Regions from separate parts of the Peribacillus sp. NPDC097225 genome, predicted to be linked through region 1. Evidence: riboswitches for the same ligand, from Rfam matches in the RefSeq annotation. Region 1 holds a riboswitch; the other holds the start of a gene.
What was found. Region 1 has a riboswitch for cyclic di-AMP ahead of ACIQXH_RS19925 (cation:dicarboxylate symporter family transporter). Riboswitches for the same ligand answer to the same signal wherever they lie in the genome.
Positions count from the first base shown of each region.

Region 2: it holds a riboswitch for cyclic di-AMP, as region 1 does, so the genes downstream of both, ACIQXH_RS07790 (potassium-transporting ATPase subunit F) here and ACIQXH_RS19925 (cation:dicarboxylate symporter family transporter) in region 1, are expected to answer to the same signal.

Region 1 is NZ_JBIWDJ010000014.1:6,403-10,832, reverse strand. It holds gene ACIQXH_RS19930 (class I SAM-dependent methyltransferase) at 140-874, shown strand; gene ACIQXH_RS19925 (cation:dicarboxylate symporter family transporter) at 944-2,206, opposite strand; cyclic di-AMP (ydaO/yuaA leader) riboswitch at 2,380-2,528, opposite strand; gene ACIQXH_RS19920 (efflux RND transporter periplasmic adaptor subunit) at 2,704-3,963, opposite strand; gene ACIQXH_RS19915 (hypothetical protein) at 3,977-4,430, opposite strand, start outside.
Region 2 is NZ_JBIWDJ010000002.1:398,235-402,664, reverse strand. It holds gene ACIQXH_RS07800 (NupC/NupG family nucleoside CNT transporter) at 1-1,092, shown strand, start outside; gene ACIQXH_RS07795 (Na-translocating system protein MpsC family protein) at 1,383-1,757, opposite strand; cyclic di-AMP (ydaO/yuaA leader) riboswitch at 2,004-2,144, shown strand; gene ACIQXH_RS07790 (potassium-transporting ATPase subunit F) at 2,638-2,712, shown strand; gene kdpA (potassium-transporting ATPase subunit KdpA) at 2,738-4,411, shown strand.

The DNA.
Region 1 (4,430 bases):
CCGAGCCTTTCATCAATAGTTCTATTTTATCAAACTTTTTAATATTCACGAAGTGTATATAAAATAGTAGTAAAAATAAGAAACTAGACAGGCAGTAATTTCCATATTATAGTAAAAATAAAAGCTTGGAGGATGAATGATGGATAAAATAGAAAAAGACGATTTCATCAATCACTTGCAGGAAGACGCTGTCGCCGATTCATCAAAAAATTGGGGTCTTTGGGAACTCGAAAAATTTGCATTCGATAAATACTTTCATCAAGCCGACTCCATCCTTGATATTGGATGCAGTACAGGGAGGACGACCTTTGCTCTATACAAGAATGGGTTTCATCATATAACCGGACTGGACCCTTCACCCTCCAAGATTCAAGAAGCCCGGAAGTTTTCACAAGATGAAAATATGGAGATTCCATTCTTTCTTGGGAATGCCACGGAAATCCCTTTCAACGACTCGTCATTCGACCATGCACTCTTTTCCTTTCATGGTTTAATGAAAATCCCTCAACGAAAAAACCGCATTCTCGCTTTGAAAGAAATCAAACGCATACTTAGACCAGGAGGCCGTTTCCTATTCACCACACCGATTCGCGACAGTAATGAAAGGTATCTTAATTTTTGGGAACAGGAAGAAATGATTTGGTGTGATAGTAAACAGGATGAACGGCTATATGAGTTCGGTGATATCTTCACAAAGGGAAAGTCTCACCAAGAAGAGGCCTATCTCCATATCCCGAGTCAGCAGGAAGTCCTTGATTGCCTAGAAGAAGCCCAACTGACTGTTTTGGAAACCTTTCACCAAGATTCATTTAATGAAAGCGTTATGGCTATGAACTTTTCCCCTGACTCCCATTTCTGGATCGTCCATCAATAAGTTGTTTTCGACTTTCATCTGAATACAAAAAAACTCCAGAGTGCAATCACCCTGGAGTTTTGACTTATATTAAGAAGCCTGTTCGAGTTTTCCTTTTTCGGCAGGAGGGTTGAATTGACCTTCCCACTTGGAAATAACGATGGCTGCTAAAGAGTTACCAATAACGTTTACTACAGTACGACCCATATCAAGGATACGGTCAATACCTGCTATGAAGGCAAGTCCTTCAATTGGGATGCCCACCGTACCTAATGTTGCTAAAAGTACAACGAAGGATACGCCCGGTACACCGGCAATTCCTTTAGAGGTAATCATCAACACTAACATTAGCGTTATTTGCTCATAAGCACTTAGATGTATGCCGTACATTTGAGCAATGAAGATGGCTGCTAAAGCTTGGTATAATGTGGAACCATCTAGGTTGAATGAGTAACCAGTCGGAATAACAAAAGACGTAATATGTTTTGGACAACCGGCTTTCTCCATCTTCTCCATGATTCTTGGAAGAACCGCTTCTGAACTTGCTGTGGAAAATGCTAAGATTAATTCTTCTTTCAAAATGGCAATTAACTTAAAGATACTGAAGCCTACAAATTTTGCAATGAGCCCCAGGATGACAACTACGAAGAAAATCATCGTTCCGTATACGGAAAGGGCTAACTTTCCTAATGGGATTAGTGATGATAAACCGAATTTAGAGATTGTCACACCGATTAGTGCAAATACCCCAATCGGAGCAAATTTCATAACCATATTGGTTAGATTGAACATACCTTCCGCCGCACCTTGGAAGAAACGGAATACTGGTACTCCTTTTTCACCGATAGCTGCAATGCTTAGTCCAAACAAGACTGAGAAGAAAATGATTGCAAGCATATCGCCTTCTACCATTGCTTTAATCGGATTAGATGGGACAATATGAACGATTGTATCTATAAAGGATTCGTGTTGCTTAGTTTCTGCTGTGTCAACATAAGTGGAAATATCCGTTTGTTCAAGCTCACCCATATTTACGCCCGCGCCAGGCTGAATAATATTGGCAGATAATAAACCTACGCCTATTGCAACTAGTGTTACTACTATAAAGTAGGATAGTGACTTGGCACCTAATTTCCCTACTGATTTAATATCGCCCACGCCTGCAACTGCAACAATAAGGCTAGAAACGATAATTGGAACGACGATCATTTTAATCATACGTAGGAAGATATCACCTAATGGTTGTAGATAGCTTTGTGCCGTCTCACTTCCATAAAATATAGCACCTACGATAATTCCTAGAATTAAACCAATGAATATTTGGCTTGCTAAACTCAGTTTGAATTTCTTCATTTAATTTCCTCACCTTCCATATAGTCTTTGATGTAAAAACATTTGTCTCGGTAAGGGAAACAAGATACTAATAAAAAGAGAAAAATTTTTCTGTATATTGAAAAACTTCTATCCTTACGCTTAAAAAAAAGACACCCTACGTGTCATTTTCCCTATTGGCGTGTTATTCACACATGTTCCCTCGAAGACGCTTACGGGGTTAGCTGTCGGGTTAGGAATCGGAAACACAATGGCCCTTTCATCTCTGAATTCACCCCTAGCGAATATAATCCGCAAAATTGGTTCCCCCGTTCTTTTTTATAAGATTAAGCGAGCTAACTTATATTAAAATATTATACTAAAAATATTAATCTGTAAATATATTTTCTTTCCCCACACTCCGAAAGTACAGAGGGGATTAAGAATATTGAGTGCTACGTGGGTTTACACTTATTGTTTAAATAGGTAATTAGTTTTAACAGTAAAAAAATTATGGCCATTTTTGATTTAACTGAAAATTATTTTTCCAAAAATCCTAGTAAAATGTATCTAACTTTTTCCCTTTTGGATAGTTTCTTAAAAGTTGCAGAGTGAACCTTGTCCAATTTGAGCGGGGTAATGAAGTAAGAGTGGTTCTTCACTACCTTTTTCGGTTCTAAAAGGATGACATCTCCCACTGCTGGACCTTTAAGCATCTCTTGCTTCCCTTTTGCTTGAGCCCCTTTTGTAAAGTATTGTCGGTTCAAATGCCCTTTATTGGTCATTTTATAGACATGCGGCTGCTTCCGTTCATGTATCGCTTCTGTTGGAACAGTCGGGACTCCCGTCTTCACATTCGTTATAACGGTAAGGTCGACCTTTGAACCGTCTAATAGCGCTTCCTTATTCTCTGCTTCCGTTACAATTTCCGCTTCGAATGTATAGCGATTTTCATCCTTTAGGGTTGGCTCCTCTTTGGGATAAGGATGTATACGGCTGATGGTTCCGCCCAATCTCTTTTTCAAATCAGGAGAACTAGCTTTTATCTCCATCCCTACCTCTGCCTTCTTTAACTCTTCTTCAGAGAAGGAACCTTCGATGGCCATTTCTGTCGAAGCAATTGAAATAATCGGATTCGTTAAATTTTTATTGATCTTCTTCACGACACCATCCGCTTCACTTGTCGTCTCCACGGCATTGGTTTGCATCTCAATTGAGCTTAATTGTGCTTCTAGCATGACCACTTTTTCCTTCAAGCTACTTTTTTCAAGTTCCTGCTTGTACATCTCCTGCTCAATATTACTTTTAATTAAGTCTGAGGAAGAAGTGGTGATGTCTATATTTAGGTTCTTTTCTACTGTCTCATCGATAACCGTTTTGTTTGAATCCAGGGCCAGACCACTTTGATAAGCTTTCAACTTATTTATGTACTCATCAATTCCGACGATTTCTCCTTCGGTTGCGGCCTTTTCCGCTTCCAAATTATCTTTTAGTGCATCCAGTTCGGTTGTAGTGTATTCAAATAGGGATGTTCCATCCGTTACCTCGTCCCCTTCGTGAACCAGGAATTTCTGAAAATCATTGTTTTTAGCATCAAAATAAACATCATATTCTTCTGCCGGTTTAAAGATTCCCTTTGTTTGAAATGTTTCAGTTATGGTATCTTTCTTAACTTGTGTCCATCTTTCGGTAAAAACGGTCCGTTCCACTTTACTGTCTTTTTTTTCAATCAAGTAAATATTACCCGATATCAAGGCCAAAGATGCTACTGATAGGGCTGCTAATTTCCACTTTTTCATTTTTCTCACCGCCTTATACGAATACGCCAACTTGTAGATATGCTAAAAATGCTTTAGCAAACCACGAGGCAATATAAAATAGAATGATCATTGATAAGACAAAGGCCTTGCTTCGTTCCGTATATACCTTCAAATAATAATATTGTAAAGAAATGATTAAAATTTGAAAAATGGTGATTTCACTAAAAAAATGAATAAAGTAATCGCTTCGAATGAAGTACTGGCTGATGACTCCAAGTGAAAAGGGGTTGGCATCATGCCCAATATCCATCAAAACAAAAAGGGGAATTAACAAAACCTTCTCCAGTAAGTGCAAACTAAGCGTAATCATTTGAACAATCACGGTTTTTATGTATGGGATATCCAATACTACCCAAAAGAATAAAGAAGCTAAAAAGATATAAATAGAAGGATAAAACAATCCTGCAATCATATTTCCAATTACAATCAGTAATTTTCCCGTTTCA
Region 2 (4,430 bases), on a different contig from region 1:
TTGCTTGGCATTGAATTGATTATTACATGGTTCATGTTGTCGACCACCATCGGAACATGGGTCATTAAACAGATTGCTACTTTCTTCACCTGGTTGATTGCATGTGCTAATGAAGGAATCTCTTTCGTTTTTCCTTCTGTTATGGCAAACGAACAAGTGGATTTCTTTTTCAGTGCGTTGATGCCGATCATTTTCATTATTACGTTTTTTGATATTCTATCGTATTTCGGCATACTGACCTGGATAATAGATAAAGTCGGTTGGCTCATTTCGAAAGTGTCCGGTTTACCGAAACTGGAGAGCTTCTTTTCTATTCAGATGATGTTTCTTGGAAATACGGAGGCTCTCGCTGTTATCAGGATGCAATTAAGTTCTTTAAAGGATCAGCGTTTGCTGACCTTTGGAATTATGAGTATGAGCAGTATAAGCGGTTCGATTATAGGTGCGTATTTATCCATGGTTCCGGCTGAATTTGTATTCGTCGCTATTCCATTGAATTGTTTAAATGCCTTGCTTATAGCCAATATGTTAAATCCTGTTACTGTCAGTAAAGAGGAAGATGTCGTATATATTCCTACAAAAGAGGAACGTAAAGACTTCTTTTCAACCATTTCAAACAGTATGCTAGTTGGAGTCAAGATGGTGATCGTCATTATGGCCATGGTAATCGGCTATGTCGCATTAACGGCTAGTCTTAACGGTATTTTAGGGCTTGCGGTAGATGGATTAACAATCCAAAAAATCTTCTCTGTCATCTTTAGTCCATTCGCTTTCTTGTTTGGATTAAATTGGGAAGATACGATGTATGTTGCTCAATTAATGGGAATCAAACTGGCAACGAATGAATTTGTAGCCTTGCTCGATTTGAAAACACAGATTAGCGGTTTGGCCCCGCATACAGTAGCTGTGGCCGTTACGTACCTGACCTCATTTGCAAACTTTAGTACAGTCGGCATGATTTACGGAACGTTCAATTCGATTCTAGACGAGGAGAAATCGAATATCATTGGAAGAAATGTTTGGAAGCTATTGCTTAGTGGAATGGCAGTCTCCATGCTTAGTGCCATGATTGTTGGATTGTTTGTTTGGTAACGCTGTGTATTATAGTTTTACTAGAAAACCTTAAATATTGTGGCTTTAATACGTGAATGAAAAACAAATTAGCCAAGTGATTTTTAGGTATAAATGATGTTAATCCCTTAATCGGTAAGATTAAGGGATTGCTTTTTTTACATGAGTATAAAAAGAAACCAATAGTCACGTTTCCGATAAGGTGAAGGCGTGAAATACATTAGAGATGTCATAATAAAAGCATGAAGAGCAGAAATTTTGTCCATGTTTCTGCTCTTCCAATTGAGTCAATGTCAACTAAATCACCCCACTCATTTTAGATTTTCTAGGTATTTCTCCAAATCCTTATCAACTATGAAAACTTCGATTCGTTCACCCGTTTTGGTACTAATGTCACTGTGTGAAGAAAGGACTTTACAACCTGTTAGATCCTCGACAATTTTTTCATAATCCTGACTGTACATTTCACGTAGAAGAGAGCGCATTTTTTTTACAAGCTTCTTTCCAGAATCCTGACTGACGAGGTGTTTTTCTTCGACAGTCAAGACTCCTTTAAAACGAGTGATCAGCATGTCATTAATGATGTAGGTTTTAACTTCTTGTGGCCCTCTGCCAATTAAATCACGCTGGAATTTAATGAATGCTGCACTAATTTCGGCTTCAATTTTCTTTTTTTGGTTTAACATAATGCCTCCGATTTTTTTCATCGATCGTATATGGGATTCATCATAATGCCGGATTCAAGTTTTTGTCAATGCAAGTTTGTATATATATTAAAATATTAGAAATATATAGGATTAATGAGTAAATAATACTTTTATATAGAAAAACAGAAGTATATGGTCGAATATGAATCTATTTGCGAATATATGGAATTTTAATGGGGTTTACAAAGGTTTGCTGATGAGCGTAGAATATGCTCATCAATAACAATTTGATATCGGCCAAATCTCAAGTAATTGAGAACGGAGGACCCATTATTTATGGGGTTAATTCTGCTTTTGCAGAAGGGATGTGAACTCTTTCGCCATCCTACCCGTCAGCTAACTTCGTCGGCTAAAGCGAAGGAGGTCATAAGACCACCTTGATCCAGGAGGCTTTTTTGTTGTGTTTGTAGCAAAATAGCAACCTGTCATTTCAGTAGGTCTTTTTTATTATGCCTATAATTACATGAAAAGGTTTCTTGGAAGACAGATCGCAAAGAGCGCTGAAAAGCTTGCTGGGCGATAAGTAGACCAATGAGTACTTTTTCTCCACTAATACTGTTTGCTTTTGCAAATATTCTTGTTTGGATTGTGAATCATTTTTTTCACTATTGAAACTAGGATAGCCATGCAATGCGGACTATTGGAGAAGGAGTAAGCATTGGTCTATTTTTTGTGTTCTTTTGGCACCAATTTCTCCACTAATCGTGAAGGAGGTAAATTGTAAAGATTTTTAAAAAAGTGAAAGGAAGGTTCGGATGGATGCTATAACTATCTTTCTAATGGGTACACCCTTTTTACTTTTCTATGGATTCATTCATTTTGTAACAAAGTTATAACGAAAAAAGGAGAGGAGTAGAACATGTTATTCATTCTTATTGTCCCAGCGGTTACCGTGTATTTAATTCACGCTTTATTATACCCAGAGAAATATTAATAGAACGATAACGGAGGAAATGTAAATGGATTTTTTACAAATCATTGTGGTGTTGTTTTTGGTAGTGATCCTAGCCATACCATTGGCCCAATATTTAGCGGCAGTATATTCCTTTGAAACCACAAGGCAAGATCGTATGTTCGGGTGGTTAGAACGAGGCATTTTTAAAATATCTGGTATTAAGACATTTGATATGAATTGGAAGCAATATGCACAGGCATTACTCCTAAGTAACTTAGTCATGTTTGTCATCTCATACATGATTGTACGGCTTCAGGGAGTTTTACCGGGTAATCCAAGTGGGATAGCCAACATGGATCCGTCATTGGCATTCAATACGGCAGCAAGTTTTCTTACTAATACCAATTTACAGCACTATAGCGGAGAATCCGGACTTTCGTATTTATCACAAATGATTGTCATCATCTTCTTGATGTTCACGACACCAGCAACCGGTCTTTCCTTATGCATCGCTTTTTTCAGGGGTTTGACCGGTCAGAGGAGTTTAGGGAACTTTTATGTAGATTTAATTCGTTCGATCACTCGGGTGCTACTGCCTCTCTCCATTTTTGTCAGTTTGGTTCTGGTATCCCAGGGGGTACCACAGACCCTTGGTTCTACGGTAATGGCTACTACGTTAGAGGGAGCCACCCAACATATTGCAAGAGGACCTGTGGCTGCATTGGAGTCAATAAAGCACCTTGGCACAAACGGCGGTGGATTCTTCGGTGTCAACTCGGCGCATCCATTTGAGAACCCTAATGGATTTACGAATGTATTAGAGATTTTATCGATGTTTCTCATTCCTGCTGCCCTTCCATTAACATTCGGATATATGGCGAAAAATAACAAACAAGGATGGATCTTATTTTCAGCAATGGGACTCATGATGCTTGTTTTCCTAAGTGTGAATTACGCTAGTGAACAAAATGGCAATCCCCGATTGGAGGCAATAGGCCTTTCACAAGAGAGTGGAAACTTAGAGGGGAAAGAAGTCCGATTTGGGATGGCTCAGAGTGCCCTATTTACAACGGTGACTACAGCTGCCACTACAGGTTCAGTTAATAATATGCATGATACGCTGACACCGCTCGGTAGTATAGCGCCACTGGCCATGATGATGCTGAACTGTGTATTTGGCGGTGATGGGGTAGGCACGATGAACATTCTTATGTATTCCATATTGGCTGTATTCATTGCTGGACTGATGGTCGGGCGTACACCAGAGTTTTTAGGTAAGAAAATTGAAGGGCCGGAAATGAAATTAATAGCCATGACGATCCTTCTACATCCGTTAATCATTTTGGTACCATCTGCTATTGCACTAACGGCACAGATGGGGACATCGGCCATTTCAAATCCAGGTTTCCATGGGCTCTCTCAAATTGTATATGAGTTTACTTCAGCTGCAGCCAATAACGGTTCTGGTTTCGAGGGCTTAGGGGATAATACACCTTTTTGGAACATTTCCACAGGTTTGGTCATGTTGTTTGGCCGTTATTTTTCCATGATAGCCATGATTGCTGTTGCTGGATCATTACTTGCTAAAAAACGTGTCCCAGAGACGATGGGTACATTTAAAACAGATAATCCTACATTCCTTGTCATTCTTTTATGTACGGTTTTAATTATTGGAGCTTTGACTTTCTTCCCGGTGATCACCTTAGGTCCTGTCGCAGAATGGTTATCGATTAGATAAACGATGAAAAGGAGTAGTA